DNA from 4 places in the Actinoallomurus oryzae genome. Region 2 is predicted to be linked to each of the others. Evidence: riboswitches for the same ligand, from Rfam matches in the RefSeq annotation. Region 2 holds a riboswitch; each other region holds the start of a gene.
The links. A riboswitch is a leader RNA that binds a small molecule or an ion and turns the genes downstream of it on or off. The one in region 2 is predicted to bind cyclic di-AMP.
Positions count from the first base shown of each region.

Region 1: another riboswitch for cyclic di-AMP. It lies ahead of ABEA10_RS16870 (CHAP domain-containing protein); the one in region 2 lies ahead of ABEA10_RS49150 (CHAP domain-containing protein).
Region 3: another riboswitch for cyclic di-AMP. It lies ahead of ABEA10_RS23825 (C40 family peptidase); the one in region 2 lies ahead of ABEA10_RS49150 (CHAP domain-containing protein).
Region 4: another riboswitch for cyclic di-AMP. It lies ahead of ABEA10_RS18105 (CHAP domain-containing protein); the one in region 2 lies ahead of ABEA10_RS49150 (CHAP domain-containing protein).

Region 1 covers NZ_BAABHF010000019.1:582,228-589,359, forward strand. Annotated here, with positions in the region: gene ABEA10_RS16855 (GAP1-N2 domain-containing protein) at 1-2,046, shown strand, start outside; gene ABEA10_RS16860 (TRAFAC clade GTPase domain-containing protein) at 2,051-3,754, shown strand; gene ABEA10_RS16865 (NADP-dependent oxidoreductase) at 3,799-4,728, shown strand; cyclic di-AMP (ydaO/yuaA leader) riboswitch at 5,225-5,373, shown strand; gene ABEA10_RS16870 (CHAP domain-containing protein) at 5,372-6,334, shown strand; gene ABEA10_RS16875 (SDR family NAD(P)-dependent oxidoreductase) at 6,673-7,132, shown strand, end outside.
Region 2 covers NZ_BAABHF010000068.1:9,587-16,718, forward strand. Annotated here, with positions in the region: gene ABEA10_RS49125 (DivIVA domain-containing protein) at 1-225, shown strand, start outside; gene ABEA10_RS49130 (cation efflux transmembrane domain-containing protein) at 334-1,629, shown strand; gene ABEA10_RS49135 (glycosyltransferase) at 1,798-2,862, opposite strand; gene ABEA10_RS49140 (ArsR/SmtB family transcription factor) at 2,989-3,360, opposite strand; gene ABEA10_RS49145 (cation diffusion facilitator family transporter) at 3,459-4,355, shown strand; cyclic di-AMP (ydaO/yuaA leader) riboswitch at 4,568-4,711, shown strand; gene ABEA10_RS49150 (CHAP domain-containing protein) at 4,711-5,691, shown strand; gene ABEA10_RS49155 (hypothetical protein) at 5,699-6,844, shown strand; gene ABEA10_RS49160 (C40 family peptidase) at 6,882-7,132, opposite strand, start outside.
Region 3 covers NZ_BAABHF010000025.1:40,290-47,421, forward strand. Annotated here, with positions in the region: gene ABEA10_RS23815 (C40 family peptidase) at 1-828, shown strand, start outside; gene ABEA10_RS23820 (C40 family peptidase) at 863-1,843, shown strand; cyclic di-AMP (ydaO/yuaA leader) riboswitch at 2,157-2,382, shown strand; gene ABEA10_RS23825 (C40 family peptidase) at 2,441-2,962, shown strand; gene ABEA10_RS23830 (basic secretory protein-like protein) at 3,098-4,441, shown strand; gene ABEA10_RS23835 (M48 family metallopeptidase) at 4,484-5,836, shown strand; gene ABEA10_RS23840 (acetate uptake transporter) at 5,890-6,540, opposite strand; gene ABEA10_RS23845 (glycosyltransferase family 4 protein) at 6,864-7,132, shown strand, end outside.
Region 4 covers NZ_BAABHF010000019.1:852,565-859,696, reverse strand. Annotated here, with positions in the region: partial or broken gene ABEA10_RS18135 (hypothetical protein) at 82-336, shown strand; gene ABEA10_RS18130 (hypothetical protein) at 369-908, shown strand; gene ABEA10_RS18125 (hypothetical protein) at 943-1,086, opposite strand; gene ABEA10_RS18120 (acyl-CoA dehydrogenase family protein) at 1,405-3,012, opposite strand; gene ABEA10_RS18115 (TetR family transcriptional regulator) at 3,009-3,632, opposite strand; gene ABEA10_RS18110 (RlpA-like double-psi beta-barrel domain-containing protein) at 3,849-4,406, opposite strand; gene ABEA10_RS18105 (CHAP domain-containing protein) at 4,547-5,305, opposite strand; cyclic di-AMP (ydaO/yuaA leader) riboswitch at 5,317-5,460, opposite strand; gene ABEA10_RS18100 (sirohydrochlorin chelatase) at 6,016-6,780, opposite strand; gene ABEA10_RS18095 (phosphoadenylyl-sulfate reductase) at 6,762-7,132, opposite strand, start outside.

The DNA of each region.
Region 1 (7,132 bases), on a different contig from region 2:
GCGCGGTGCCGCTACACCGGCCGCGACTACTCGGGCCGGTACGGCAACTTCTCCGGGCACGCCGTGGTGGCGGCACCGCACGAGCTGGAGGGGCTGCGGCCGATCGAGCTGTGGGAGTCGCCGGTGTGGGACGGCCCGCCCGAGGCGGCACCGGACCTGGTCCCCGGCACGGCGTTCGACCCCGACTCCCTCGTCGCCTGGCTGCGGCGTGAGGACGCCCACGACCGGCTGGCCGTCCTGCTCGACGCGGTGACCGCCGCCCTGGCCGGCGGGCACGGGCGGGTCGTGCTGGTCGCCGACGACGCGGGGCTCGTCGCGCGCTGGATCGCGCTGGTGTCCTACTCCCTGCCGGCGGCGCTGGCCGCCCACCTGTCGTTCATCACCTACACCGCCGACCCGGAGTCGGCGCCGCAGCTGGTCGTGGGCACGGTGCCGGAGGCGTGGCCGCGCGGGGGCTTCCGTCTCGGCGAGCCCGTGCCCGGCGACGGCGACCGCCCCGGCCGCTTCTCCCGCGTGATCGCGGACTGCTGGCGTACGGGCGACCTGGACGGCATCGACGCCGTGGGCGAGCTGCTGACGTCCGGTGCGGGGGAAGCGGACGGCGTCGCCCCGCCGGGCGTCGACCTGACCGGACGGCTCCGAGCCGGGGTCTCGCCGGCCGGCGAGCGAACCGCCACCGCGCCGGTGGGCGTGGTGGAGCCGCCGCGCGGCTTCCCGGCCGGTGGCCTTCCCGTGCTCGCGTCGGCCGACGGGGCGGCGGCGCTGCTCGCGCTCTGCCGCGGAGAGACGTCGGTGTCCGCCGCCGAGGAGTCGGCCGCCGCCGCGCTCGTCCGGTGCGGCGGGGCGCCGTCCTGGCTGTGGCCGGCGCTGGCGCCGGCCCTGCCCGGTCTCGGGTTCGAGCTCGCCGCCGCGCTCGCGCACGTGGCGCCGGAGATCGCCGAGCGGTGCGTGCTGCTGGCCCTGGCCGATCCGTCGCTGCGCGCACGCCTGCCCGTGCTCCGGCTCCGCGACGGCCTGCCCGCGCGCTTCCGCGCCGCGCTCGCCGAGGCGCCGAGGCTGGACGCGCTGGCCGACGTCGTCCGGCTCGCCGACCAGGTCGGCGGCCGGATCACCGGCGATGACGTGACCGCGGCCGCCGCGGCGTGCGCGCGGCGCGGCGCGGGCGACATCGCCGCCGCCGTACGCGCGACGCCCGGCGTCTGGCGTGCCGCTCTGGTCGGCGGCGTCCTGTCGGGTCTCGAACGCGCCGAGTCCGGCACCCGCCGGGCGATGCTCACGCCGGACGCCCGCGCGGCCCTCGGCGAGCGCGACTGGACCCGCGCGCCTCGTACCGGTGGGCTGATCCTGTCCGCGCGCGCCGACCGGCACGAGGCCACGGCCCGCCTGATCGAGCTGGAGCCGTACGGCCTGCCGGAGATCGAGGAGCTGCTCGGCGCGCTGTGGGACGCTGCGCCCTCGCCCGGCGAGTGCGAACGCCTCGTCGAGCGGCTCGGGCCGTCGATGGCCCGGTTCGCCGTGCTCCGTGACCTGCCACGGCGGGTCTTCGAATCCGCGCCGCTCGACGCGGCGGAGACCGTACGCCTCGCCGAGCTGATCCGCGATCGGCTGCCCGAGCTGGCCGGTCCGGCCCGGATCGTGCTGGCGCACCGCGAGGCGCTGCGGGCGGGGACCGAGCCGGAGATGGCCCGCGTCCTCGGCCGGATGGACGCCGGCGACCCCCTGACCGACCGGGTGTGCGCGAGCGTGGCCGGGGCGCTCACCGCGCGGCCGGCGCGGTCGCGCGCCGAGGTGCTGGCCGCGGCCACCGACGCCGTACGCCGGGAGCTCGCCGGCCACTGGCTCGACGCCGGTCCCGACCGGGACGACCGGGTGGACCTCGCCGAGATCGAGGTGCGCCTGCACCGGGCGCGGACACCGGTCCCCCGGCTCACGGCGTGGGGCGACGGGCTCGGGCGGTTCGCCCGGAGGCACGTCGAGTCGGCGCTCACCGACCGCGACCCGGCGCTCGCGTCGGCGTGGCGGGCGCTGCGGCGACGGGGAGCGTGACGCCGTGCCGGTCGTGTACGTGCTGGTCGTCATCGTGTGGCTCGGCCTGGTCGCGGCCGAGTGCGTGTTCGTCCTGCCGGTCGCGCTCGCGCTCGCCCTGCTCGCCGGGTTCGGCCTGGGGCTCGGCCGCTTCTTCACCGTCGCCTGGCGTGCCCTCACCGCCACCGGTGTGGACGGCCCGTCCCCGGTCCGGCGCCCCGCGCCCGGGCCGCCCGACCCCGCCTACCCGCACTACCTGCTGGTCCAGGTGTGGCGCGACATGGCGGCACTCGAACGCCGCACCCTGCCCTGGTGCGTCACGCAGGCCCGGTGGGCGGCCGCCACACTGACCGAGACGCTGCTGAAGCCGCCCCAGGGGCTCGCGCTGTTCCCGCTGTGGTTCGGGCTGTGCGCCGGCATGGCGCTGTCCGTCGTACCGCTCGCCGTCGCGGTGCTGGCGTTCGCCCTGGCCACGGCGGTGATGGCGGCGGCCGGGCTGGTCGTCTGGTCGGTGTGCGTGGCGGTGCTCGGCGCGGTCGAACGCGTCTGGATGGCCTACCGCCGGATCCTGCTGGCCTGCCCGCACGCGGGCTGCTACCAGCGGTTCGCGCTGCCGGAGTACTCCTGCCCCCGCTGCGACGAACGCCACTCCCGGCTCGTGCCGAACCGCCTCGGCGCGTTCCGGCACGTCTGCCGCTGCGGCGCGCGGCTGCCCACGACGATCCTGCTGGGGCGGTTCCGCCTCGGGGCGTACTGCCCGCACTGCCACCGGCGGCTGCCCGGCCGGATCGGACGGGCGCGCGTCGAGCCGCTGCCGTTCGTCGGCGGTCCCGCGGCCGGCAAGACGACGCTGATGTTCCTCGCCGTACGCGCGCTGCGCGCGAGCGCCGCCGGCGCCGGGGGCCGCGCGGAGTTCGTCGAGGCGCGCGACGCGCGGGCGTACGCCGGGGCGGTGGCCGAGCTCGACCGCGGTGGACGCCTCGCCAAGACCGGCCCCGAGCTGCCCGTGGCGACCATGCTCGACCTGACGCTGCCGGCCGCGCACCGGATCCTCTACCTGTTCGACCCGGCCGGCGAGCTGCACACGGGCGCGACGCGGGTCGAGCGGCTGCGCTACCTGGACCACGGCGAGGCGTTGCTGTTCGTCATCGACCCGTTCGCCCTGCCGGAGCTGCGGGCCGCGCTCACCACGGACGAACGCCGCCTCGTGGAGCAGACGACCGCGACCTCCGACGAGGACCCCTCCGACACCCTGCAGCGGCTGCTTGCCGAGCTGCGGTCGCGCGCCGACCAGGGCCGGCAGCGGCGCATCGCGGTCGTGGTGACCAAGGCCGACGTGCTGCGCCGCACGGCGGTGGGCGCGAGTCTCGGCGGCGACACGCGCGGCTGGCTGGAGGGGCTCGGCCTCGGCAACACGATCCGTACGCTCGAGCGCACGGCCGCGGAGGTCCGCTACTTCGCGTCCGGCCTGGACATCCCGCCCACGGCGCTGGCCGAGCTGTTCGGCTGGGCGGCCGGGCTGCCGCTGGGCGGCCGGGTCGACCCGGGGTTCGACGACCGGCCGGCAGCGGACGAGCTGCGCGAGCCCTGGCCGGTGGCGGGCCGCCCGCCTTCGCTGGTGCCGTACGGGCACCAGGCGGGGCGCAGCGCGCTGTTCGCCGCGCTGACCGTGCTGGGGCCGCTGATCATGATCGTTCTCGGCCTGTCCGTGTACACGCGGTTTCGATGAGCCGCCGGTGGTGAATCCCCGCGTCGTGGGGTAACGGTGACGGTGTGAAAGCCATCGTGATGAACCAATACGGCGGTCCCGACGTGCTCAAGCTCGCCGAGGACGCGCCGGAGCCGAAGGTCGGGCCCGACTTCGTCCTCGTACGCGTCAAGGCGGCGGGGGTGAACCCGGTGGACTGGAAGATCCGCGAGGGCCGCCTGGACGGACTCTTCCCGACGGACTTCCCGGTCGTCCCGGGCTGGGACCTGGCGGGCGTGGTCGAACGCGTCGGGCCGGCCGTCAGCGAGTTCTCACCGGGCGATGAGGTCATCGGCTACGTGCGCGAGGACCACGTGGGCCGCGGCACGTACGCCGAGCTGGTGTCCGCACCGGTGCGCACGCTCGGCCGCAAGCCGGCGCGGCTGTCGTGGGCCGAGGCGGGCGGCCTGCCGCTCGCGGGCCTGACGGCGTACCAGGCGCTCGTCAAGGCGCTGGGGGTGAACGAGGACGACACGGTGCTCATCCACGCGGCGAGCGGCGGTGTCGGGTCGTTCGCCGTGCAGATCGCGCTGGCGCGGGGCGCCCGGGTCATCGGCACGGCCGGCCCGCGCAACCACGACCATCTGCGGTCGCTCGGCGCCGAGCCGGTGGCGTACGGGCCGGGGCTCGCCGATGAGGTGCGCCGGCTCGTCCCGGGCGGCGTCTCGGCGGCGCTCGACCTGGTGGGCGGCGAGGCCCTCGAGGTGACGCCGAAGCTGCTGACCGGCAAGGGCCGGTGGGCGTCGATCGTGGACCCGTCGGTGACCGAACGCGGCGGGCGATACGTGTTCGTCCGCCCGGACCCGACGGACCTGGCGGCGCTGGCGCGGCTCGTCGACGACGGCCGCCTGACGGTCCCGGTGGCGAAGACGTTCCCGCTCGCGGAGGCCGCGGAGGCCCAGCGCCTGAGCGCGGAGGGACACACACGCGGCAAGATCGTGCTGACCGTGGACTGAGTCTCCGCGTCCGGCTCCGTCCCTCTCCCGGCGGGCCGGAGCCGGGCGCTTCCCCCGCCGCTCGCCCGTACCGGGCACGGTGATCATTGACTTTCTTCTGCCTTTGTTCGAAAGTTTTTGACGACGACGCGACGCATCCGATTCGTCGCACCTTGTGGCGTTCTGTCGCGCTTCATCGGGGCACCTCCGGCCCGCCTGGATGAACTGCCGCATCTCCCGACAAAGCCGGTCGACTCGGTCCAGCGAGCATCGCCCTGGCGTGGGTTCGGTCACTACGCTGCGCGCCGGGCCTCATTGGCGCCGCGATTGGCCACTCTTCCATTTCCGCAGATGAGAGCCGCAATTCCGCCGTTGCGCAACGATCAGTCCCAGGGCTTGGTTACAGTGGGTAAGTAGTTCGCTCCATACTTTCCGCTCCGAACGCGTTGCCGTTCTCGCGACACTTCAGATACATTGCGCCGTAATCGGGCTGTGACTTACCTCCACCCGGGAGGTGACAGACCGACCGCCGAATCCGGCTGCACCCCCAGTGCAGCGGGAGCCGGGGACCCACGTAGTCCCTTGGGGTGAATCCGTCTCGCACGGTAGGGCTCCTCCTGGCCCGAACCCGTCAGCTAACCCGGTAGGCGGCGTTAGGGGAGACATGGATCCGATAGGTCACAAACTGCTGCAGGTCGCCAAGGGCCAGCTCGGCTATCACGAGAAGGCCAGCGGGTACACCAAGTACGGCGACTGGTACGGCAAGCACGTCGGCAAGGACCCCGTCTTCAAGGACGCGGCCTGGTGCGACATGTTCCTCGCCTGGGCGGCGGACAAGGCCGGAGTCAAGGACTGGACCGGCGAGTTCGCCTCCACGCCCGACCACGCGAAGTGGTTCAAGAAGCACCACGCGTGGGGTCACCACCCCGAGCCGGGCGCCATCGTCTTCTTCTCGTGGAACGGCGGGAAGAGCATCGGCGACATCGAGCACGTGGGCATCGTCGAGTCGGTCCACGGCCACACGCTGCACACCATCGAGGCCAACCACAACGACCAGCTCGGCCGCGCCACCCGCGACGTCAGCCAGGTCGTCGGGTACGGCTACCCGTCGAAGGTGAAGGTCAAGGCGGCCCCGGCCGAGCAGAAGTACGTCCCGAAGCACTCGGCGCCGCCGCCGGCCGCCAAGGAGATCGGTCAGCAGCCGGCCACCCCCATGCACGAGACGCAGACGACGGCCCAGCACGACTCCGCGCCGCCGCTGCCGGACCAGCAGGCCGCCCTCACCGGGCTGCTGGCCGTCGTGGTGTTCGGCACGGTGACGCTGGCGCTGAGCAAGGCGAAGGTCCGCGTGCCGGTGCCGACCCCGAACGTCCGCGTCCGCAAGCGCGGCAAGCACCACCGCACGCCGGTCGAGATGCCCGCCGACATGAGCGTGGCCGACCTGGACGCCGCGGACGCCGGCACGGCGGTCATGCCCGTCCTGTCCGCGGAGGCCGCCGCGCTGGCCGAGGACAAGGAGTTCTGGGGCAAGATCACCGAGCTGGAGGAGGACGTCGAGCTGGCGTTCTGGAACACCCTCCACGCCGCGGTCTCCCAGCCCAGCTCCGAAGAGTCGCTCAACGTCTGAGAGCGGGCTCTGAAGCCCGAGCCGGCCCTCCCCGCCCGTGGGAGGGCCCTCGGTCATCGCCCGGGCCTTCTTCTCCGAGCCCGGCACTGCCGCTTTCCCCCGGTCCGCACCGAGCCGGACGTCCGATCTCAACGGTCGGCTCGGCACGTGGACCCGTTGCAGGCCGACCCTGCCCCTGGAGCGCGCGCTCGCGCTCGGTCGGCCTGCGCCGGCGGCCTCCCCGTCTCCGCCTGTTCTCCCTCGCGCTTGACCCTGACGCCGGGGTCAACGTTTAGCGTCGTCGCGGCATCGTTCGGCACGGCCGAGCGGACCCAGCGACGACAAGGAACGGGCAAGATATGACGAAGACGTCACTCCAGGGTCAGAGCGTGATCGTGACCGGTGGCGGCACCGGGATCGGCCGGGCGACGGCGCATCAGTTCGCACGTGAGGGTGCCCAGGTGCTCGTCGTGGGCCGAAACGCGGAGAACCTCGAGCGGACCGCCGAAGGACGACCCGGCATCCGCACGTTCGTCGCCGACGTCGCGGCGCCGAAGGCGCCCGCCCGGATCGTGACCGCCGCGGTCGAGGCGTTCGGGCGGCTTGACGTCCTGGTGAACAACGCCGCCGTCACCCGGCCGGCGCCGCTCGGCACGATCGACCGGGACGTCGCGCAGCAGCAACTCGACACGAACCTCATCGGCCCGCTGATGCTCGCTCAGGCCGCCCTGCCCCGGCTGGAGGACGGCGGCGGCACGATCGTCAACATCACCGCCAACGGCCCAGGGCGCGCCTTCCCGGGCAACTCCGTCTACGGGT
Region 2 (7,132 bases):
AAGGAGCAGGCCGGCGACATCATCGCCGACGCTCGCGACCGTGCCGAGGCGACCCAGCGCGAAGCCCTCACCTACGGCGGCCGCATCCGAGAAGAACTGCAGGACCAGATCCACCGGCTACGCGCTCTGCTGACCGAGCTCGAGAAGAGAACGGCCCACGCCGCCGACCTCGGTCCGCCAACAGGCCCGGCACCGGATACGCGCCCGAGCGGCGACGTCCCTTAACGGGCCGCCCTGAGCAGATCCGTCTCATCGGACGACGAAGTCCCGCCGTCCGTACGTCTCGCCGTGCCCGATCCCCCCGGCGGCCGGCTTCAGGAGGAGGTGTCACCGGTGTATCTAGCGCAGGGGATCGAGGCGATCAACGTCATCGAGCGCGGCCGGAGCCCCGGCTACGAGGCCTGGATCGCGGTCGGCCTGGTGTCGGTCTCCAGCCTCGCGGGGGCGTGGCTGGCCCGGCGCAACTCGGCGCGGGTGGTCGTCTGGCTGGCGATCGCGTCCGCGACGATGCTGGTCATCGCGATGACCGACCTGCTGCCGGACGCCTGGCGGGAGGCGTCGGAGACCGGCGTGCCGTGGTGGGCGATCGCCGTCGCCGCCGCGGTCGGCTTCCTCGTGATCACCTACTTCACCCGCAAGGGGTGCGGCTGCGAGGCGGACTCGGACAAGACGGCGGGCCGGCACGCACCGGGTCGCCACCGCCGCCTCAAACAGGCGGTCGACACGGCGTTGTTCAGCGGGATGGGCACGGCGGCGGCCCTGACGACGCACCGGGCGATCGAGGGGGCGACCTTGGCGCTCACGGCGTCGGTCGTGGTCGTCGTCGCACTCATGGTGCACTCGGCGAGCGAAGGCCTGGCGCTCGCGGCGCTGTTGGACATGGCCAAGCAACGTCTCGCTCCTTGGCTGGTGGTGGCCTGCGTCGCACCCGCCGTCGGGGTGCTCGCGGCGACCATCCACCCCATTCCCGGCAAGGTCGTGCCGATCCTGCTCAGCATCATCTCGGGCGTACTGACACGCACGGCGGTCGTGGGCCTGAAACTCGCCGCGAGCAAGCAGGCCGGCGGGCGCCTCTCAAGACGACAGGTGACCATCGCCGGACTCGGCGCGATCACGGTCGGCGCGCTCATCGTGGTCGCCCACACGAGCGAGAACGCAGGCCCGGCGCGGACACGAACCCAGCCGGTACACCTCGCTCCGTCACCGGCGCGGAGCGTTCCGCGGACGCGGCCGCGTGGCGCGCCTCGGCGAGGCCGACCGACGGACCGGCCGACGGACCGGCCGACGGCGATGCGGCTGGCCGCCCGGCCGGCGCGCGGCGGCTTCACCTACGGGCTCAAACGCGCCGAGATCCTGTCGCCGCAGCTCAACGTCGTCACTCTGCTGGTCCTGGGCGCCCTGTTCTGCTACGAGGCGATCGCACGCCTGATCGAGTCGCCGGAGGTCGAAGGGCGCTGGGTCCTGACGACGGCGCTGACCACTGGTGGTCATGACGACGGGGTTCGCGCGGGCGGACGCCGTCGCGACGCTGGTGGTGGCGATGCTCATGCTGAAGGCGGGCTGGGGTCTCATCCGCGAGACCGGCCGGATTTTTCTCCAGGCCGCTCCGAGCGCGCTGGTGCCGGGTGAGATCGGTGCCCGGCCACCCGGTCGGGGCGCCTCGGCGACAGTGATCTTGGTGTGCCGGTCCTTCCTGCGTCTCCCCACCGTCGGCAATGTGTCCGGTTGACTTCATGTCGGAGGTGGCTTTCGCAGGCGCCCACGTCGCCGAAGCATCCCTCACCGAACCAGCCGGTTCTAACCGGCCGCTGCGACGATCGAATCAACGACCCGGTCGGGGTCTTCAGCGGTGATCGCGGTGGCCATGCGCTGAGCGGCCTCGGTGTAGCCCGGATCGGCCAGAACCTGCTGGATGGTGCCGGTCAGCGCGGGCACGTGGGCGTCGGCGGTGACGCCGACGCCCACGCCGTGGTGGCGGACCCGCGCGGCGACGTCGTGTTGGTCGCGTCCCATCGGCACGCACACCAGCGGTACTCCGGCACGCAGCGCTGCCATGACTGTGCCGTGGCCGGCGTGGGTGACCACCAGTGCGGCGTGCGGGAGGACGGCCGAGTGCGGCACGAAGCGTTCCACGGTGCTGTTGTCCGGCGGGTCGAAGCGGGCGGGGTCGACCGCCGGGCCGACGGTGACCAGTGCGCGTACCGGCAGTTGCCCGAGCGCGGCCAGCAGCCGGTGCAGCAGCTCGACCTGGCCCTGGTCGCTGGTGCTCAAACTCACGAGCACCAGCGGTTTGTCCGTCCACTGTGGCCGCCAGTCGCCGGGCGGGATGTCGTCGAGTTGCGGGCCGACGTAGGTGACGTGGGCCGGCGGCCGTACGTCCGGCAGTTCGAAAGCGCGGCTGGTGAGCACGAGGACCCGGTCGGCGGCAAGGATCTGGTCGGTGACCGAGGCGACCTCGGGCAGGCCGAAACCACGACGGGCGTCGTTGATCGCGGCCCGGACCCGTCCCCACTTCGGCTGCGCGGCCATCGTCGAGCCGACCCGCCGGTCGGCCAGGTAGACGGTCGGCATCAGCGCGGCGGACGGTACGTCGCCGACGGTGGCGGCGATCAGCGCGCCGTACAACATACAGTCCGCCACCACGATGTCGGCACCGTCGAGCCGGTCGCTCAGGTGCTTGGCGAGCGGTGTCGGGTCAGTGTCCCCGATGGGGTGGAAGTCCAGTCCGGATGCCAGGTGAGCGATGGTCGGCGACCCCGCGACCCGTACCCGGTGGCCGTGTGCGACCAGACGTCGGGCCACCCGGATCTCGGCCGATGCGGTGCCGCCGCCGTCGCGTGCTACGAGCAGTACGTCTGTCATGACCGCAAGGCTGGCACTTGAAGCACGGTTCAAGTCAACGGGAGCGGCATGGTCGAGTTGCTCGACATCGCCGAGGTCGCCCGCCGCAGCGGGCCGGCCCCGGCGAAGCTGCGCTCACAGTGGTGATCATCCGGTCAGGTTCGCCGCCGGGGGCTGGTCGGTCGCGCCGAGTCGGCGGTGTTCGATGTGGTAGACGGCCTCGTCGAGCAGGGCGGCGACGTGGTCGTCGTAGAGGCGGTAGACGATGCTGCGTCCTTGCCGGTCGCCGGTGACGAGGCCGAGGTGGCGCAGGTGGCGGAGCTGGTGTGAGACCGCCGAGCGTTCCATGCCGACCGCGTCGGCGAGTTCGCCGACCGGGCAGGGGCCCTGGCGGAGCCGGGCCATGATGAGCAGCCGGCTCGGTGTGGCGAGGGCCTGCATCGTCTCGGCGACCGTCTTGGCGGTTTGAAGGTCGATCTGGGCGGCGGGGGTCGTTCGCCCGTCCACGCCGTGTCCCATGACGGCGATGCTACCGCGCGTCAACAGGTGAACAGGTATTCACATATTCTCCTATAATGGCCGGGCACGTCGGAGAGACCCCGGGGAGTCGCCCTGTCATGAGCATGCTGGAGACCGTACGAGACGACGCCGCCGACCGGCGTGCGGCCAACCGCGCCATGGCGGTGTCGGCGGCCGGGCTCGCGATCACCGCGGTGGTCGAACTGGCCCTGGCCTTGGTGACCGGATCGGTCGCCCTGCTCGGTGACGGGCTGCACAACCTGTCCGATGTGTCCACCTCGGCGGTGGTGTTCGCCGGGTTCTGGATCTCACGTCGGCCCCCGACCGCCCGCTATCCGTACGGGTATGAGCGTGCCGAGGACCTGTCCGGGCTGGGCGTGGCGCTGGTGATCTGGCTCAGTGCGCTGTTCGCCGGGTACGAGAGCGTGCGGAAGCTGCTCGACGCGGCGCCCACGAGTCATCCGGCCGTCGGCATGGCCGGTGCGGCCATCGGCATCGTGGGCAACCAGCTGGTGGCCCGCTACAAGCTGAAGGTCGGGCGGCGTATCCGGTCCGCGACATTGATCGCCGACGCCAGGCACTCGTGGCTGGACGCCATCTCCTCCGTCGGAGCGCTGATCGGGCTGGCGCTCGTCGTCGCCGGATACCGGTGGGGCGACCCGATCGCCGGCTTCGCCGTCACATTGTTCATCTGCCATGTCGGCGTGGAGGTCACCCGCGAGATGGTCCACCGCCTGATGGACGGCGTCGACCCCGATGACCTTGACGCCGCCAAGGCCGCGGCCGCGCGGGTGCCCGGAGTGCGGTCGGCCGAGGTCCGCGGACGCTGGATGGGCCGCACGCTGGCGCTCGAGGTCGAGACCGGTCTCGGCGACGGTCTCAACCTCGCCGACGCGGATCGGATCAACGCCTCCGTCGAGGAGAGCGTACGGGCCGCGGTTCCGGCGGCGGGCCTGGTGCACGCCCACGCTCATTCCACGGCCGCGACGGCCTGACCCGCCGAAATCTCCTAACCTCCGTAGGAGCAACTGCGGTGTCACCTCGCACACCGCCTGTTCCTCCGCCCTGCCGCGTACAGGATCCGGACCAGATGAGGGTTCCGTACTGGGCGTTAACGAATGTCGCTTTTGGGGCTGATGTTGTGTTTGATTACGGTCTCTACTACGTTGCGTCGTAGCCGGGCTGTGGCATGTCTTCATCCGAAGGCGGGGCCCGGACGCCTAATCCGGTGGCGCCGCCAGCGTCGTTGGAGCCGGGGACCCATGTCTTTGGGGTGAATCCGCCGTGTGCGGTAGGGCTTCTCCTGGCCCGAACCCGTCAGCTAACCCGGTCGGCGGGTGAGGGAGAGATATGGATCCGGTAGGCCAGAAACTGCTGCACATCGCCAGGGCCGAGCTCGGCTACAGCGAAAAGAGCAGCGGCTACACCAAGTACGGGAACTGGTACGGCGAGCACGTCGCCCACGGCGGCGGCTACGACACCGCGCCGTGGTGTGACATGTTCCTCGCCTGGGCCGCCGACAAGGCGGGCGTCGAGGACTGGACGGGGGAGTTCGCCTCCACGCCCGATCACGCGAGCTGGTTCCAGAAGCACCACGCGTGGGGCCACAAGCCTGAGCCGGGCGCCATCGTGTTCTTCTCCTTCTCGGGCGGCAAGAGCATCGGCGACATCGAACATGTCGGGATCGTGGAGAAGGTCCACGGCGATAAGCTCACCACCATCGAGGCGAACCACAACAACAAGCTCGGACGCGCCGATCGCGACGTCAGCCAGGTCGTCGGCTTCGGCTATCCCGCCAAGGTCAAGGTGAAGGGCAAGCCCGTACCGGGGACGGAGCAGAAGTACCAGCCGAAGCACTCGGCACCGGCGCTGTCGCCGCGGGAGATCGTCGGGGACGTCGGGGCGCAGCAGCAGGTGGCGCAGACTTCTCACGCGGCGCCGGAGCAGCCGTTGGTCGACCAGAGCGGGATGCTGACCGGGTTGCTGGCCGTCGTGGTGTTCGGTACGGCCACGCTGGCGATCGCCAGGTCCAGGGTGAAGGTGCCGGTCCCCGCGTCCGGCGTTCAGCTCCGCAAGCGCGGGAAGCACCACCGCAGGCCGGTGGAGCTCCCCGCCGAGATGACTCCGGCGCACCTCGACGAGGCCGACGTCGGTACGGCGGTGATGCCGGCCTTCACGGCCGAGGCGGCGGCCCAAGCGGAAGATCGCGAGTTCTGGGGGAGGATCTCCGGCCTGGAGGAGGATGAAGAACTGGCGTTCTGGGACTCGATGCACTCGGTGATGGCGAGCGCTCGCCCGTCGGAGCGCGCGTCCGCGATGGCCGGTATGTAGGAGCCGAGTGGGCAGGAAACCGTCCGCCGCGCCGATCCGCGCGGTCCGGCCCCTGGAGGGTGGGTTGCCCCTGCGGACCTTCGAGGAGTACCGGTCCGCGGGGCGGCTCGTCCGCCGGGAGCTGGATGACGCGGAGCGCCTGCGCCGTGAACTTCTCCATGGACGTACGGCACCGCGTCGGTTCCCGCCTGACTTCGCGGGTCGGCTGCTGGCGGTATGGAACGCCTACGTCCTGCAGATGGTCGGGGAGCACTTGCTCGACGCGGTGCGGGTTCGCTCTCTCGGCGCCGTACGCCCCGAGGCGTCGGCTCGGATACTGGCGTTCCTGGGTCCGGCGGGCCGCTGGATGTCCCAGGCCGCCCATGCCGCGGCCGACGCCTCGTACCGGGTCGAAGAGCGGGTGCACCTTCCGGCCGAGCCGCCGGGGTGGCCGAACCGGACGTACGGTCCTTATCCCCTGTCGACCGCGATGGCGGCAGCCCTCCGGGCGGTTCACGCACGGGCCGGCTCCACCCTGGCGGACCATGTCCGGGCGCCGGTCGGGGATGAGGAGGATCTGTTCTGGCTTCGCTGGCTACTCGACAACGCCGCCGCGGCGATCGAGTACACGGAACAGCCGGACCTCGATGAACCGTCATGGTCGGCGATGACCGCCGCCTATCTGCGGTACGCGCTCCGGATGCTGTTCCTCTTCGGCCAGGTCGCCGCGATGCCCGCCCTGCTCGACGCCCGAGACCCCACCACCGTGGTCTCGCTCGTCGCCCGCGGTCCGTCGAGGACCGACATCTGGTCTCTCACCGACCCGGGTCGGCGCACACTGTGGCGCTCACGTCCATCGGCGCGCGCGGCGGTCGAGAAGATGTGGGCCGCGAACCCGCGGCCGGGGGCGACCGTCCGGGTGCAGGCGCAGATCGACGCGGCGTTCCGGACGGGCGCGATCGTCTTCGCCACCGACCGGACCGGCGAGCGGCTCGGATGCCTCTACCGGTGTCCCTGGCCGGCGGTGTACGAGGTGCGCAGGCCCGTCACGATCGGCGGCACCCACCTGCTGCCGATGGAGCACTTCACCTTCGACGCGCTCGGCGAGGGGCATGGCCAAGGGGGCCGGATCGTCGTGTCGGTGTTCGTACCCGCCGACGCCGCGGTCGGATGAGGCAAGCCGGCTTGCCGGGCCATCTGTGCGAGATCTGTCAGGGCCGGCTGGCGCCCACGTAGTGCGAGACGTACCAGGGGTTGGACATGCTGTCGAACTTCACGACGCTGCCGGTGTGGGGGGCGTGGATGAACCTGCCGCCGCCGACGTACATGCCCTCGTGACCGAGGTTGTCGAAGTAGACCAGGTCGCCGGGCTGCAGGTCCGACTTGGCGACATGGCGGGTGGCGGCGTACTGGTCGGGGACGACGCGGGGGAGGCTGACGCCGGCGGCGCGCCAGGACATCA
Region 3 (7,132 bases), on a different contig from region 2:
CAGGTAGACCACCAGGACAACGTCTACAACAAGGCCAAAGAAGAGCGCCAGGCCGCCAAGAAAAAGTACGACGCTCTGCGAAAGTCGGTCGCCGAGGACCAAAAGACCTACGAGCACCTTCGTGAGCGGGTCGCCCAGCTCGCCGCCGCCGCGTACAAGAGCGGCGACTCCGGCGACCTCCCGACCCTCGTGTCGGCGAACAACCCCGAAGACGTGCTCGACCAGATCTCGGTGTTCACCCAGGTAGCGCACAACCGCTCCACCGAGGTCACCCAGTTCCTCAACGCCGCGCAGCTGCTGCAGCGTCAGAAGGCGCAGGCGCAGCAGGCCGCCGCCGACCTCAACGCGAAGCTCAAGTCCGAAAAGTCGCAGCTCGACAAGCTGAAGAAGCAGGCCGCGCAGCAGCAGTCCCTGGTCAACAGGCTCGGCGGCGGCTCCAGCGGCAGCCATGGCGGCACCTACAACGGGCCGGCGTCCGGCCCCGCCCGCCTCGCCCTGGAGTACGCCTACGCCCACAAGGGCGATCCGTACAAGTACGGCGGCGCCGGACCGAACAGCTTCGACTGCTCCGGGCTGGTGATGATGGCCTGGCGTCACGCCGGCGTCAGCCTGCCCCGCGTCGTGCCGGACCAGTACAACGCCACCCGCCGCGTGGCCCGCTCGGACCTCCAGCCCGGCGACCTGGTCTTCTTCGACAACCTGGGCCACGTGGGCCTGTTCGTCGGCAACAACCAGTTCATCCACGCACCGCACACGGGCACGGTCGTTCAAATCGAGAGCCTGAGCGGCTACTACAGCTCGAACTACTACGGCGCGGGCCGTCCGTAGGGAGCTGACAACAGTGGAGATGAAGCGTTCAACCATGTCCAAAACCAGTCGTTGGATCGTCGGTACTGCCGGAGCGGCCGTCCTCGCCGGGCTCGTCCTGCCCGCCGCCCCCGCGGAGGCCAAGCCGACGCCCTCGCTGAGCGCCGCCAAGCAGCAGCTTGCCAAGCTCAACGACCAGGTCGACAAGCTGGCCAACCAGTACAACAAGGCCAAGGAGGACTGGAAGGCCGCGCAGAGCCACCTCAAGGCGCTCAAGTCCTCCGTCACGGTCGAGCAGGCGACGTTCAACCAGCTGCACACCCGGGTCGCTCAGCTCGCCGCGGCGGCGTACAAGGAGGGCGGCGCGGCGGGGGACATCCCCCAGTTCGTGGGGGCCAAGGACCCTGAGGCCGTGCTCGACCAGATGTCGGCCTTCACCAAGGTCTCCAGCAACCGCGCGGCGGAGCTGAACCAGTTCCTGGCGTCCGCGCAGCGGCTGGAGCGGCAGAAGGCGCTGGCGGAGCAGGCGGCCGAGCAGCTCAAGCAGCAGAAGGACCAGGTCGACAAGCAGCGGGCGTCGGCCAATGCGGCCATCAGGAAGCAGTTGGCGCTCATCAACAGGCTCGGGCGCAACATCGACCCGGGCTCGTCCAAGGCCAACTGCTCGATCCTGGCGACCGGCCGCGCCGAAACGGTGCTGAAGTACGCCTGCGCGCAGCTCGGCAAGCCGTACGTCTTCGGTGGCGCCGGCCCGAACTCCTTCGACTGCTCGGGCCTGACGATGATGGCCTACAAGCAGATCGGCATCAACCTCAGCCACTACGTGCCGAACCAGTACAGCGCGAGCCGGCGTGTGGCGAAGGCCGACCTCCAGCCGGGTGACCTGGTCTTCTTCAGCAACAACGACCACATGGGGATGTTCGTCGGCAACGGCAAGTTCATCCAGGCGCCGCACACCGGCGACGTGGTGAAGATCTCCAGCCTCAGTGACGCGTACTACAGCCAGGTGTACTACGGCGGCGGTCGCCTGCTCTGACCGGAACGAACACCACAGGCCCTCCGGCGCGTCAGTGCCCGGAGGGCCTTTTTCGGTCGGGGCGAATTCACCTTAGGTAATTTCTCTCGTACGCTCTGACGGCGAATTTGCGTATTCATAGGTGCCTTGTTAGCGTGCGCCGAGTTATGCGATACGCCCCATGTGTCGCGTGCAGCCGACGTGAGGGAATTCGCCCTTCCTTCGAATGTGTTGTGGAACACATTCCATCGGGTGGATCATCCTCTCGGCTTTCCGAAATGCAGAGATAAGCGGCCGGTCACCGGAGAACCGCCCCGTGAGAGGGCGTGTCAGGCGGCCGCGAGCGCCGAGTCCGCGGGCACGCGGAGCCGGGGACCCACATACGCGCGAAGGGCGCGGATCCCCCGGGGTGAATCGGTGCGTCCTGCGTCATCACAGGCAGACAGCGGTGCGGCGGACAGACCGTGACCGCGGGCCGTGGTGCGGCGGGCGGACCGTAGGGCGACCTCTTCCCAGCCCGAACCCGTCAGCTAACCCGGTAGGCGCACACGGAAGGAGAGCATCCTGTCTCGCACCCCCTCGACCGCTTCGCCGACGCGCGTCCGCCTCGCCGGCGGCATGCTGGCCGCGGGCGCGGTCCTCGCGCCCACGGTCCTGACGGCCTCGACGGCATCCGCCTCATCGGACACCGTCGCCACCGTCACCCCGGTCGCCATCCCCACGGCGGCCGCGAGCACGACGACGAAGCAGACGTCTTGGAGCAAGCGACACAAGGTCGGGCTGACGGCGGTCGCCGTCGCCCGTAAGCAGATCGGCAAGCCGTACCGCTATGGCGGCGACGGCCCGAGCAGCTTCGACTGCTCCGGTCTGGTGCAGTACGTCTACCGCAAGGCCGGAGTGAAGCTCCCGCGCACCGCGGACGCCCAGCACCGGCACGTCAAGCGCCACGTGAAGTTCTCCGACCTCGCCACCGGCGACCTGGTGTACTTCTACGGCGACGGCCACACGGGCATCGTCTCGAAGGTCAAGGGCAGGAAGGTCTACATGATCCACGCCCCCCACTCCGGTACGCACGTCAAGCAGGTGCTGATCAACAGCTACTACCGGGCGCACTTCAACGGCGCCGCCCGCCCGTACTGAGGCACCCGTCCAGGCGACCGCCGGGGCCCGTCCGCGAGGACGCCCCGGCGGTCGCGTACGTTCCGGGTCCGGTGGACGGGTGATGGCGGGTGCCGTCGGCGGGGGCACCCGGTCGCGGCGGCTAGGATCGCGCGCATGCCGGCCAAGGGGAACCTGGACTCGCGTGCGACCGCGCCCGCCATGTTCGCCGGGCTCGCCGGGCTGGCGATCGTGGCCAACCTCCTCGCGGGGGTCGGCTACATCGCGTTCCACGACGGTGAGAGCCGGGCCGCCGCCTCCTCCCGGCCGGTCGCCGGGGCGCCGCCCGCGCCCAGCGCCGCCACGGTGAACTCCCTGCTCCAGCGCCGCTCGCGTGCCGTCCTCGACCGCGACCGCGCCGCCTTCCTCGCCACCGTCGACCCCTCGGGCCAGGCGTTCCGCGCCGGGCAGCGGACGCTGTTCGACAACCTGGCCAAGGTGCCGCTCGCCGTCTGGAAGGAGACCCTGGCCGACACGCGCCCCGCCGTGGCGGCCGACGACGGCTGGACGGCCCGCCTCCGGCTCACCTACCGGCTGCGCGGCTTCGACCGCCGTGACCTCGTCTCCACCGAATACCTCACCTTCGACCGCCGCCCGGGCACGGGCTGGACGATCTCCGGCGACGGCGCGGCGCACGGCCTGCGCGACGACCCGCAGATCTGGAACGGCGGCGGCCTCACCGTCGTCCACGGGCGGCGCAGCATCGTGCTCGCCGAGGACGGAGCCGTCGCCGGTCAGGACTCCGCCGCCCGTACCGCCGAACTGCGCGACATCGCCGCCCGCCTCGACCAGGGGATCGGTACCGTCTCCGGCGTCGTCGGCGACCGGTGGGCCCGGCGCGTCGTGGCGCTCGTCCCGGCCACCGAGCAGGAGGCCGAAGAGCTCGTGGGGGACGTGCGCAACCTCGGCGACATCGCCGCGCTGGCCACGGTCACCGGTGACGAGGGCGGCCGCGACACGGGGGAGGACCGCGTCGTCATCACCCCCACCGCGTTCGGCCGGCTGACCGCCCTGGGCCGGCACGTCGTCCTGACCCACGAGCTCGTGCACGTCGCGATGGGCGGAGCGCGCGACGGCAAGACCCCGATGTGGCTGATCGAGGGACTCGCCGACTACGTCGGCTACAAGAAGGCCGGGGTCTCGACCAAGGCGGCCGGGCGCGAGCTGGCCGACCTCATCGCCACCAGCGGCGTGCCGGCCACCCTGCCGGGCACGAAGGAGTTCGCCGGCTCGGGCGACCGGCTCTCGGCGGCGTACGAGGAGGCGTGGCTCGCCTGCCGCATGGTCGCCGAGCGCTACGGTGAGGACCGGCTCGTACGGCTCTACCGCACGGCCGAGGCGGAGCCGCAGGACGCGGGCGACCCGCGGCTCCAGGACCATGCGCTCCGCAGCGTCCTGGGCATCGGCACCGACCGGTTCGACGCCCTGTGGCGCGCGTACGTCCGCCGGGAACTGGCGTGACCCATGGGGCACGCCACGCAGCAGCCAGATGAGGAGCACGCGGTGAGGGCACGTCGTACGGCCGGGCCGGCGGTCGCGGTCGAGGCGAGGCAGGAGCCCGGCCCAGCGCCGGATCGGCGCGGGGCGGCGGTCGCCGCCGTGGTCCTGTGCGCGCTGCTGGCGGTGGTGATCCTGGTGACGACTCCCTGGCACCCGCTGCCGGGCGCCCGCGCGACGGCCGATCCAGGGCTCGACTTCACCCCCGCGCAGATCGCCCGCAGCGGAGCGTTCAACGACACCCTCGACCCGCCCGCGTACGCCGGGCTCGCGGCCGGCCTCCTGGTCGTGCTCCTGCTCGGCCTCACGCCGCTCGGCGCGCGGCTGCTCGGCTCGGTCACCCGGCCCCTGCGGTGGTGGCCGCTGCGGCTGGTCGGGGCGGCGGTCGTGCTGGCGGCGCTGACCCGGCTCGCCGGCCTGCCGTTCGACGTGTGGTCCCAGACCGTGCTGCACCGGTACGGGCTGTCCACCGAAGCCTGGGGCGGCTGGTTCACCGACCAGCTCACCTCGCTCGGCGTCACCCTCGTCATCTGGATCGTCGTGCTGCTCGGCGTGCACCTGCTGGTCCGCCGGTTTCCGCGGCGCTGGTGGGCGGGGGCCGCCGCGGGCGGGTTCGTGCTCGTCGCGGCGGCGTCGTTCGGCTATCCGGTGCTGGTCGAGCCGCTGTTCAACTCGTTCCACTCGATGCCCGCCGGGCCGCTGCGCACCGACCTGCTCGCGATGGCGCGGCGGGACGGCGTGCCGGTCGGCGACGTGCTCGTCGCCGACGCCTCCAAGCGGACCACCGAGCTGAACGCCTACGTCTCCGGCTTCGGCTCCACCCGCCGCATCGTCGTCTACGACACACTGCTCAGCAGCGAGCCGCGTACGGAGATCGAGCTCATCGTGGCGCACGAACTCGGCCACGCCAAGCGCGACGACGTGCTGCACGGCACCCTCGTCGGCGCGCTCGGGGCGGCGGCCGGCGTGTGCGTGCTCTTCCTCGTCATCACCTCGCCGCGGCTCCTGCGGCGCGCCGGGGCCGAGTCACCGGCCGACCCGCGGTCCGTCGCGCTGCTGCTCGCCGCGGTGACCGTGCTCCTGCAGGTCGCCGGGCCGGTGGAGAACCTCATCAGCCGCCGCATCGAGGCCCGCGCCGACATGCACGCGCTCGACCTGACGCGCGACCCGGAGACGTACGTGCGGATGCAGCGCTCGCTCAGCGCCCGCAACCTCGACGACCTGTCGCCGGGCGCACTGGAGTACGCGCTGTGGAACAGCCACCCGACCGGCCCGCAGCGGATCGCCATGGGCCGCGACTGGGCCCGGCTCCACGGCGTCCCGGTGCCCGCGCCGCTCGTGAAGAGCACTTCGCCGTGACCGCGCGGTGAGCGCGGCCACGGCGAAGAAGGATGTGGCGAAGAAGGACGCGGCTACTCCATCACCGGTTCGGCCGGTGCCGCGGCGCGCCCGAACGGCCCGCCCACCGGCAGGGAGAGTTTGCCCGGCATGCCGTTGGCCACTCCGGCCGCCGAGGTGTACCAGGCGACGAGCGCGGTCAGGACACCGATCCACCCACCGAGCTTGACCGTGCCGGTGCTGTGGGACAGGTTGCCGATGAACAGGATGATCTCGGTGACCTCGAGGGTCAGGAACACGCCGAACACCGCCGCGTTGACCTGGGTGCTCCAGAGCAGCATGTAGGTGTTGAAGATGGCGAAGGCGAGCAGGATCCAGCCGAGGTCGTTCTGGATGAGCGACTCGGCGTTCGCTCCGCCGGCCTTGGCGGCCGTCGGGGCGACGAGCTGGACGTAGAGGCCCAGACCGATCCAGAAGCCGCCGTAGGTGGAGAATGCGGTGGCGCCGAAGACGTTACGGTTGCGGAACTCCCACATGCCGGCGAGCAGCTGGACGAGCCCGCCGTAGGCGAAGGCGTAGCCCAGCCAGGCGTCGGTGCCGTCCGTCCAGCCGGCGTTCTTGGCCGACAGGAGGAATGTGGTGAGTGCGAAGGCGGCGAGGCCGAGCGGGCCGGGGTCCGCGATGGCCGATACCGCTGGCGCGGGGGTTCGGGGGGTTTCGGTCAAGGTGGCTCCTCCTATATCCGTGGAGAACTCCACCGCCGTGCCTCGTCAGGTCCGCAGTGATCTCATCGCAGGCCGGGCGGGGTGAGGGCGGCCACGTGTTGACACCTGTAAAGATTAACGCCCTGTTTCGTTCCGGTCACTGGGCTGGAACCGAAATGTGATCATGCGTGCGATGCTGACGGAGCACATGAACGAGCGGAGCGAGGGAATCGAAGGCACGCCCCCGTGGTCACGCCCTCCGACGCAGGAGGGCACATGACCGAGCGGAGCGAGGGAATCGAAGACACGCCCCTGTGGTCACACCCTCCGACGCAGGAGGACTCATGACCAAGACGCTTGTGGTGACCAACGACTTCCCGCCCAGGCCGGGCGGGATCCAGGCCTTCGTGCACAACCTCGCCGTACGGCGGCCGCCCGGCTCGGTCATCGTGTACGCGCCGGCGTGGAGGGGCGCGGCGGCCTTCGACGCCGCCCAGCCCTTTCCGGTCGTGCGCCATCCCGGCCGGCTGATGCTGCCGGTGCCCACGGTCCTGCGCCGGGCCGCCGGCATCGTACGGGCCGAGGGCTGTGACTCGGTGGTGTTCGGGGCGGC
Region 4 (7,132 bases), on a different contig from region 2:
TGGGTGGCTAGCGGTCGGGCAACTCGTCAGTACTGTCTTGACTGTCTCGGCGAGGAACCGCAGCATCAGCCCTGGCCCCGGCGCCGCAGACCTGCCGAGCTCCACGCCGACAAGGCCTATGACCATGCTCATCTGCGCGCTTTCTTGCGCCGGCGCGGGATCATCCCCCGCATCGCCCGCCGAGGCATCGACACTTCTCAGCGTCTGGGCCGCCACCGGTGGGTGGTCGAACGAACCGTCTCCTGGCTGTCAGGCTTCCGCCGACTCCACCGCCGACGTACGGCGGCGTGTGCGACCGGTCCGCCCGGTCGAGCAGTCGATCATCGGGTCGGCTGATGGGAGCGTGATGATCGGGGTAGGGCCATCTCATGTGGTCACGGGCAGTGTGCGAAGGGGCGGTGGCCGGGCTGGCCGGCGCGATGGTGATGACGGCGGCCGAGAAGCTGGAGCAGCGATGGACGCGCCGTCCGGACTCCTACGTTCCAGCCAGAACCCTTGAACGTCTGACCCGCCTCCCGGAGCGGCAGGGCTCGCGTGCGACCCTCGACAACCTGGCGATGCACCTGGGGCAGGGTGCGCTGCTGGGTGCTGTGCGCGGGGTGATGGCCACGGCGGGCCTGCGTGGCCCGTGGGCATCGGGAATGTTCTGGATGGTGCGGCTCACCAACGACCAGATTCTGGAGAACGCCACCGGGGTGGGCGCTCCGCCGTGGACCTGGCCGCGCCGCGAACTCGTCGTCGATCTCTTCCACAAAGGCGTCTACGCGTTCACAACCGGCCTGGTCGCGGACACACTGGCCGCACGTCACGGTCTCGGCCCGGGACAACGGCACGCGGCGCTCGCCCCAGGCCGCCGGCCACACGTCGCCCCTCCGGCCCGCGAGGCCGCCGGTCGCGGATCGCGGTGAGCGCATCGCCGGGGCGAAGGATTAAGAGGTCGTTTCATTTGGGGTGATCGGGAAGGCGGATGGTGCGGATCGGGTTGTCGGTGCGGTAGCCCTCGTCCATCGCCATCTGGCACATCGAGGATAGAACCCTGCGGGTGGCGCGGACGGTGGCGAGTGAGGCACCGCTGGTTCTAGGCATTCGGAGGTCGCTGCTGATAGGTCGAAAGAGAGCGGTGTCTGAGGTCTCAATCATCAGGAGCTCGCTGTTTCGGCGGACGTCATGCAATCCCGCAGCGCTCATTTTCTTGTTGTCCGCATGTAGAGCTGACGATGGTCGTCGTCGGCCCATCGCCGGTTACACTGCGCAACGGTGGGCCAGCCCTGCCTGGGCTGCACCGAACTCCACGAGATCTCCGAGAGGCCGGGTTACTAGCCGGTTCGTTAGCGGATGATCTTGAAGGAGGTGCGCGATGGCACTGGTGTGACCGCGGCTGTCCGCACGTGTCAGGCGGCCGTGTCATCCGACCTTCGGGGTGGCGCGGGCGATGATGGCGTCGAGGTCCAGGCCCTCGGGGAGGGTGCCGAACGCGGTGCCCCAGTCGCGGCCCAGGCGGGAGGCGCAGAAGGCGTCGGCGATCGCCGGGTGGCCGTGCCTGACCAGCAGAGATCCTTGCAGGACCAGGGCGAGACGTTCCACGATCCGGCGGGCGCGCAGCTCGATCGTCGCGGTGTCGGTGAGTGAGTCCTTCACCTGCGCGACCGCGGCGTCCAGGTGGGCGTCGGCGCCCGTCGCGGCCTCCACCTCCGCGAAGAACGCCTCCACGGTCTCCGGCTGACGCATCATGGCCCTGAGGGCGTCCAGGGCGGCGACGTTCCCCGACCCCTCCCAGATGGAGTTCAACGGAGACTCGCGGAACAGCCGGGGCATGCCCGACTCCTCGACGTAACCGTTGCCGCCCAGGCACTCCAGGGCCTCGGCGCTGTGCGCGGGCCAGCGCTTGGACACCCAGTACTTGCTCACCGCCAGGCCCAGGCGCTTGAAGGCCGTCTCGCCGCGGTCGGTCGCGCCGGCCAGGCGCAGCATCAGCACCGTCGCGGCCTCCGACTCGACGGCCAGGTCGGCCACGACGTTGCGCATCAGGGGCTGGTCGATCAGGGTGGCGCCGAACGCCTGCCGGTGCGCGACGTGGTGCGCCGCCTGGACCAGGCCCTGGCGCATGCCGGCGGCGGCGCCGATGACGCAGTCGAGCCGCGTCATGTTCACCATCTCGATGATGGTGCGGACGCCCCGGCCCTCCTCGCCGACGCGCCAGGCGACGGCGCGTTCGTACTCCACCTCGGCCGAGGCGTTCGAGTGGTTGCCGAGCTTGTCCTTCAGGCGCTGCAGGCGCATCGGGTTGAGCGTGCCGTCGGGCAGCACGCGCGGCAGCAGGAAGCAGGTCAGGCCCTCCGGGGCCTGGGCCAGCACGAGGAAGACGTCGCACATCGGCGCGCTGGTGAACCACTTGTGCCCGGTCAGCAGGTACGTCCCGTCGGCCTGCGGGACCGCGCGGGTCGTGTTGGCGCGGACGTCCGAGCCGCCCTGCTTCTCCGTCATCGACATTCCGGCGAGGATGCCGGCCTTGGTCAGCGGCGGGCGGAGGCCGAAGTCGTACGTGCCGGAGGTCAGCAGCGGTTCGTACGCGCGGGCGAGCTCGGGCTCCTGGCGCAGCGCGGGCACCGCGGCGTACGTCATCGAGATCGGGCAGCCGTGCCCGGCGTCGACGCGCCACACGTAGAACTTGGCGGCGCGGGCCACGTGCGCGCCGGCGCGCTCGGTCCACGCGCGGGCGTGCAGCCCGTGCCCGACCGCGACCTTCATCAGCTCGTGCCAGGCGGGGTGGAACTCCACCTCGTCGACGCGGTGGCCGTACCGGTCGTGGGTGCGCAGCACCGGGCGGTACTCATTGGCGAGCCGCCCCCACTCCTGCGCCTCCTCCGAGCCGGCCAGCCGGCCGAGCTCGTGGATCTCCTCGGTCGCCCAGCCGCCGCCCTCGCGGAACAGCCCGTCCAGCAGCGCCGGGTCGTCGGCCACGTCGTAGCCGGTCAGCGGGGGGACCTGGTTGAACACGTCATGCGTCGTCATGGGACCGCTCCGATGCTGCGCTGGGCGAAGGTGATGAGGTGAGCCGTGTCGCCGGTGACCTCGGGGACCCGCGCGGTGCCGGCGGCGGCACCCGCCGCCAGCGGGGCGACGAGGGCCTCGCCGATCGCCCCGACGAGCGCCGCGGCGCTGACCTGGACGTCCTGGTCGGGCAGCTCGCCCGCGGCGATGCCCCGGGTGATGAGCGTCGCGATCGCGTCGGCGTACGCGCGCCGGAACACCAGCCGCTCGGCGTCGACGGCCGGGTCGGCCGGCTCGGCGAGCAGCGCGTACGCCATCCGCGGGGCCCGCAGCGCGCGGCCCGCGAAGGTCTCGATCACCGCGGCGACCGCCTCGGCGGCGGTGCCCTCCAGGGCCGCCGCTCGCGCGACGGCGTCCACCTCGCGCCGGGACGCCGTGCGGAACACCTCCGCGACCAGGTCGGCCTTTGCCGGGAAGTGGCGGTAGACGCTGCCGGTGGCGACACCGGCCCGGCGCGCCACGGCGGCCACCGAGCATCCCGCGTAACCGTGCTCGGCGACGATCGCGAGCGCGGCGGACAGGATGCGCTCCCGCGAGGCGCTCAGGCGCGCCTCGACGCGGGGCGTGCGGCGGTACGGCACACAAGAATTGAACCGCAGTTCACTTCTTCGACGCAACCACGGAAAAACGGTCCGTGGCTCTGCGGGAGTACGGTCCGGGCCCCTCGGAAACGGTCCCAGCACTTCAGAAACGGTCCGGGCCTCTCGGAGAACGATCCGGGGCCTCGGAAAAAGGTCCGGGGCCCCTCGGGCGGAGGGGCCCCGAACGCCCCCAGGGGGGATGGGGGCGGGAGAGGGCTACTTCTCGGAGATTCCGGTCGCCATGTCGTAACCGGTGCCCGAGTGGCGGTAGACGGGGCCGTCGCCCAGCTGCAGCACCTGGAACTTGATGGGGATCGAGTTGGACCGGGTGCCGGTGAAGTACTGCATCATCTCCTCGGACAGGTCGATGATGGCCGGCGGGTTGTGCTGGGCGACCGCCCATTCGGCCGGGCCGAAGTCCTCGACCACGCCGACGGCGCTCTTCTTGCCGACGGTGATCTTCACCTTGGTGCCGAGCGGCCAGTACGGGCTGGCGACCGTGTGGAACGACATCGGCTTGCCGGACGCGGTCTCCGCGTCCCAGAACGACGTGCCGGTGGAGACGCCGCCCGGCAGGGCGGCCTTCTTGTCGGCCTTCTCAGTGGGGGCCTGGCGGGGCAGCTTGACCGCGTGGCCCTCCGAGCCGGGGCCCAGCAGGCCCGAGTCCTCCTGCGTCACCTGCACGCTGCTCGTACGGGCGGCCGGGGACGAGTCGGTGGAGTGGGTGAGCGCGACGGACAGGCCGGCGCCGGCAACGACGACACCGGTCGCCACCGAGGCGATCGTCTTAGTGGAGAATCGATCCAGGGAATGCTTGGCGAATTCGAACATGGGGGGATGGCCTCTCAGCACAGGGGAGTCGACGTGCAGGGCGGGCCGCCCCGGCCGGCGCGCGGCCGGGGCGGGGAGAGGGCTCAGGCGTCGCTGGAGCCGTACTCGGGGTAGCCGTAGCCGACGACCGACGACTTGTCGCGCGTGCGGATCTTCACGGCGTTGTCGGTGTTGCCCTCGATGGTCTGGATAGTCCCGTCGTGGTTGTCCTTGATGACCATGCCGACGTGGTCGATGTCGTCGATCGACTTGCTTCCGCTCCAGGAGAAGAAGACCACGGCGCCGGGCGTCGCGTTCTCACCCCAGCGGCCCTGGTCCTTGAACCACTGGGCGTGGGTGCGGGTGAAGGCGTCCGCGCCCATTCCCTTCACGCCCAGCTTGGCGCCGATCCAGGACACGAACATGTCGCACCAGTTCGCGTTGGCGTAGTCGGAGACCTTGCCGCCGTCGCGCTGGACGCCGCGCTCGGCCCACGGAGAGGAGACGAACCACTGTTGGAACTTGGTGCCGCCACCGGAGGAGTCCTCGGTGACGCCCACCTGGGACTCGGCGAGTTTCAGCGCGTCGCTCGCGCTGGGCAGCACCTGGCGCTTCTCGGTGTTGACGTTGCCGGCCTTCTTGTCGGCCAGGGCCAGCGTGTCCGGCTTCTTGGGGGACGCGGCGTCGTGGGGCACGGTCGCCACTGCTCCGGCCGAGACCGCGTCGACCTTCTGGGAGGATCCGGCCGGGGCCGCCGCGATCAGGCTGATCGCGGTCGCGCCGACGGCGGTGACGGCGGCGAGGGAACCGCCGAGTCTGGTGTTACGCAGCAGACGGCATGACTTCTTGTGTCGACCTGACACGTTCGAGCACTCCTTTGCTTCCATGCCGCTTACCGGGTTAGCTGACGGGTTCGGGCGTGGAAGCTGCCCTACGGCGCAAAGGGGATGCGCCGATTCACCCCAGTGGTGCGGTGGGTCCCCGGTTCCGCGAAATGCGGATTCAGCGGGAGCCGTCTGAGGGGACGGCTCGAAGAACAGGGGGATGGCGGGCCGTGTGTACGGCCACTTCTCTCAGGTCTAGGGGATCTTGTCGTCCATTCGTCCGGTGCACTCCTGACTTCCCGGCGCCTGCCGATCACCCCACGGGCTCGGGCGGGAAGTCGCCCTGCGGGCACACTGGAGGCGTGCCACACGCCCTGTCAGAGACACGGGGTCCGGCTCCGTCGCTTCGCGGCGGATGCGGCGCGTTGCCGAACCGGCATCGGAGGTGGATCCATGAGGGGGGATCGCAAGGGGATGCGCGGAGCGGCGCTCTTGGTTATGAACCGTCGCGGCCCGGAAGGGGGGCCCCTCTCACGCGTCGTCGCGTGCCGCACGCGGTGGTGCTGGTGGGCAGGCCCTGGCCGGCGGAGATATTACGGACGGCGCATGGGGGGCGCCGCCGGTCAACCGAACATAGCAAACATATTTCGGGCCGTAAAGGGTGAATATGGACATCCGCCGCCTCTGACCTGCGAGAAGATCACGTGGCCGGGTCTGTCAAGCCCGAAACCCCGATGAAATAAGGGTTTTCAGCCGACAGCTGCTTGATCACCGAGCGTGATGATCTCGGTGTAGCGCTGCTCGATGATCTCGGCCAGCTCGGGCGCGGCGCCGAGCGCCGCCGAGACGGCCGTCGCCCCGGCCGCGAGCGACTCGTCACGGACCTTGTCGGCGAAATGGCCGGGGGCGAGGAAGTAGGAGGCGACCGCGACCCGCGGAGCCCCGGCGTCCAGCAGCCCGCGTACGGCCTCGGCCGGCGTGGGGCGCGCGGCGGAGGCGTAGGCGGGGACGACACGCCGCCATCCGAGCCAGCCACGGGCCATCCGGCCGATCGTCGCGTTGGCCGACGGGTCGCTCGACCCCGCGGCGGCCAGCACGAGGGCCGTGTCCGGATCGGGCGTCACACCGGCCTCGGCCAGCCTCCGCTCCAGGGCGGAGATCATCAGCGGGTGCGGCCCGAGCGTCGCGCCGTACCACAGGCGCATCCGCGGGTGGTCCCGGCGCACCTCGGTCAGCGCGCCGGGGATGTCGGTCTTGCTGTGGTACGCGGCGGTCAGCAGGAGGGGGAGGACGGCGGCCTCGCCGGCGCCGTCACCGGCGAGCGCCCCGAGCGCCTGGCCGGGCGTCGGCGGCGCGTGGTCGAGGTAGGACGTGACCACCCGCAGCCCGGACCGGCGGCGTACGAGGTCGAGCAGATCCTCGACCGTCGCCGCCGCACGCGGGTCCCGGCTGCCGTGCGCCACCGCCACCAGAGGCGGCGGGAGTGCACAGGTGATCAGAGGTTGATGCCGCATTCGGACTTACCGGTGCCGGCCCACCGGCCGCTGCGCGGATCGTCGCCGGGCGCGACCCGCTGGGTGCACGGCTCGCAGCCGATGGAGGGGTAGCCGTCGTACTGCAGCGGGTTGACGAGGATGCCGTTCTCCTCGATGTACGCGCCGAGCTGCTCGTGCGTCCACCGGGCGAGCGGGTTGACCTTGACCTTCCCGCGCGAGGCGTTCCACTCCACGACCCTGGCCCCGCGGCGGTGCGCGGTCTCCTCGCGGCGGATCCCGGTGATCCACGCGAGGTACGGCTCCAGGGCGCGGTTCAGCGGCTCGACCTTGCGCAGGTGGCAGCACAGGTCCGGGTTCCGGCCGTAGAGCC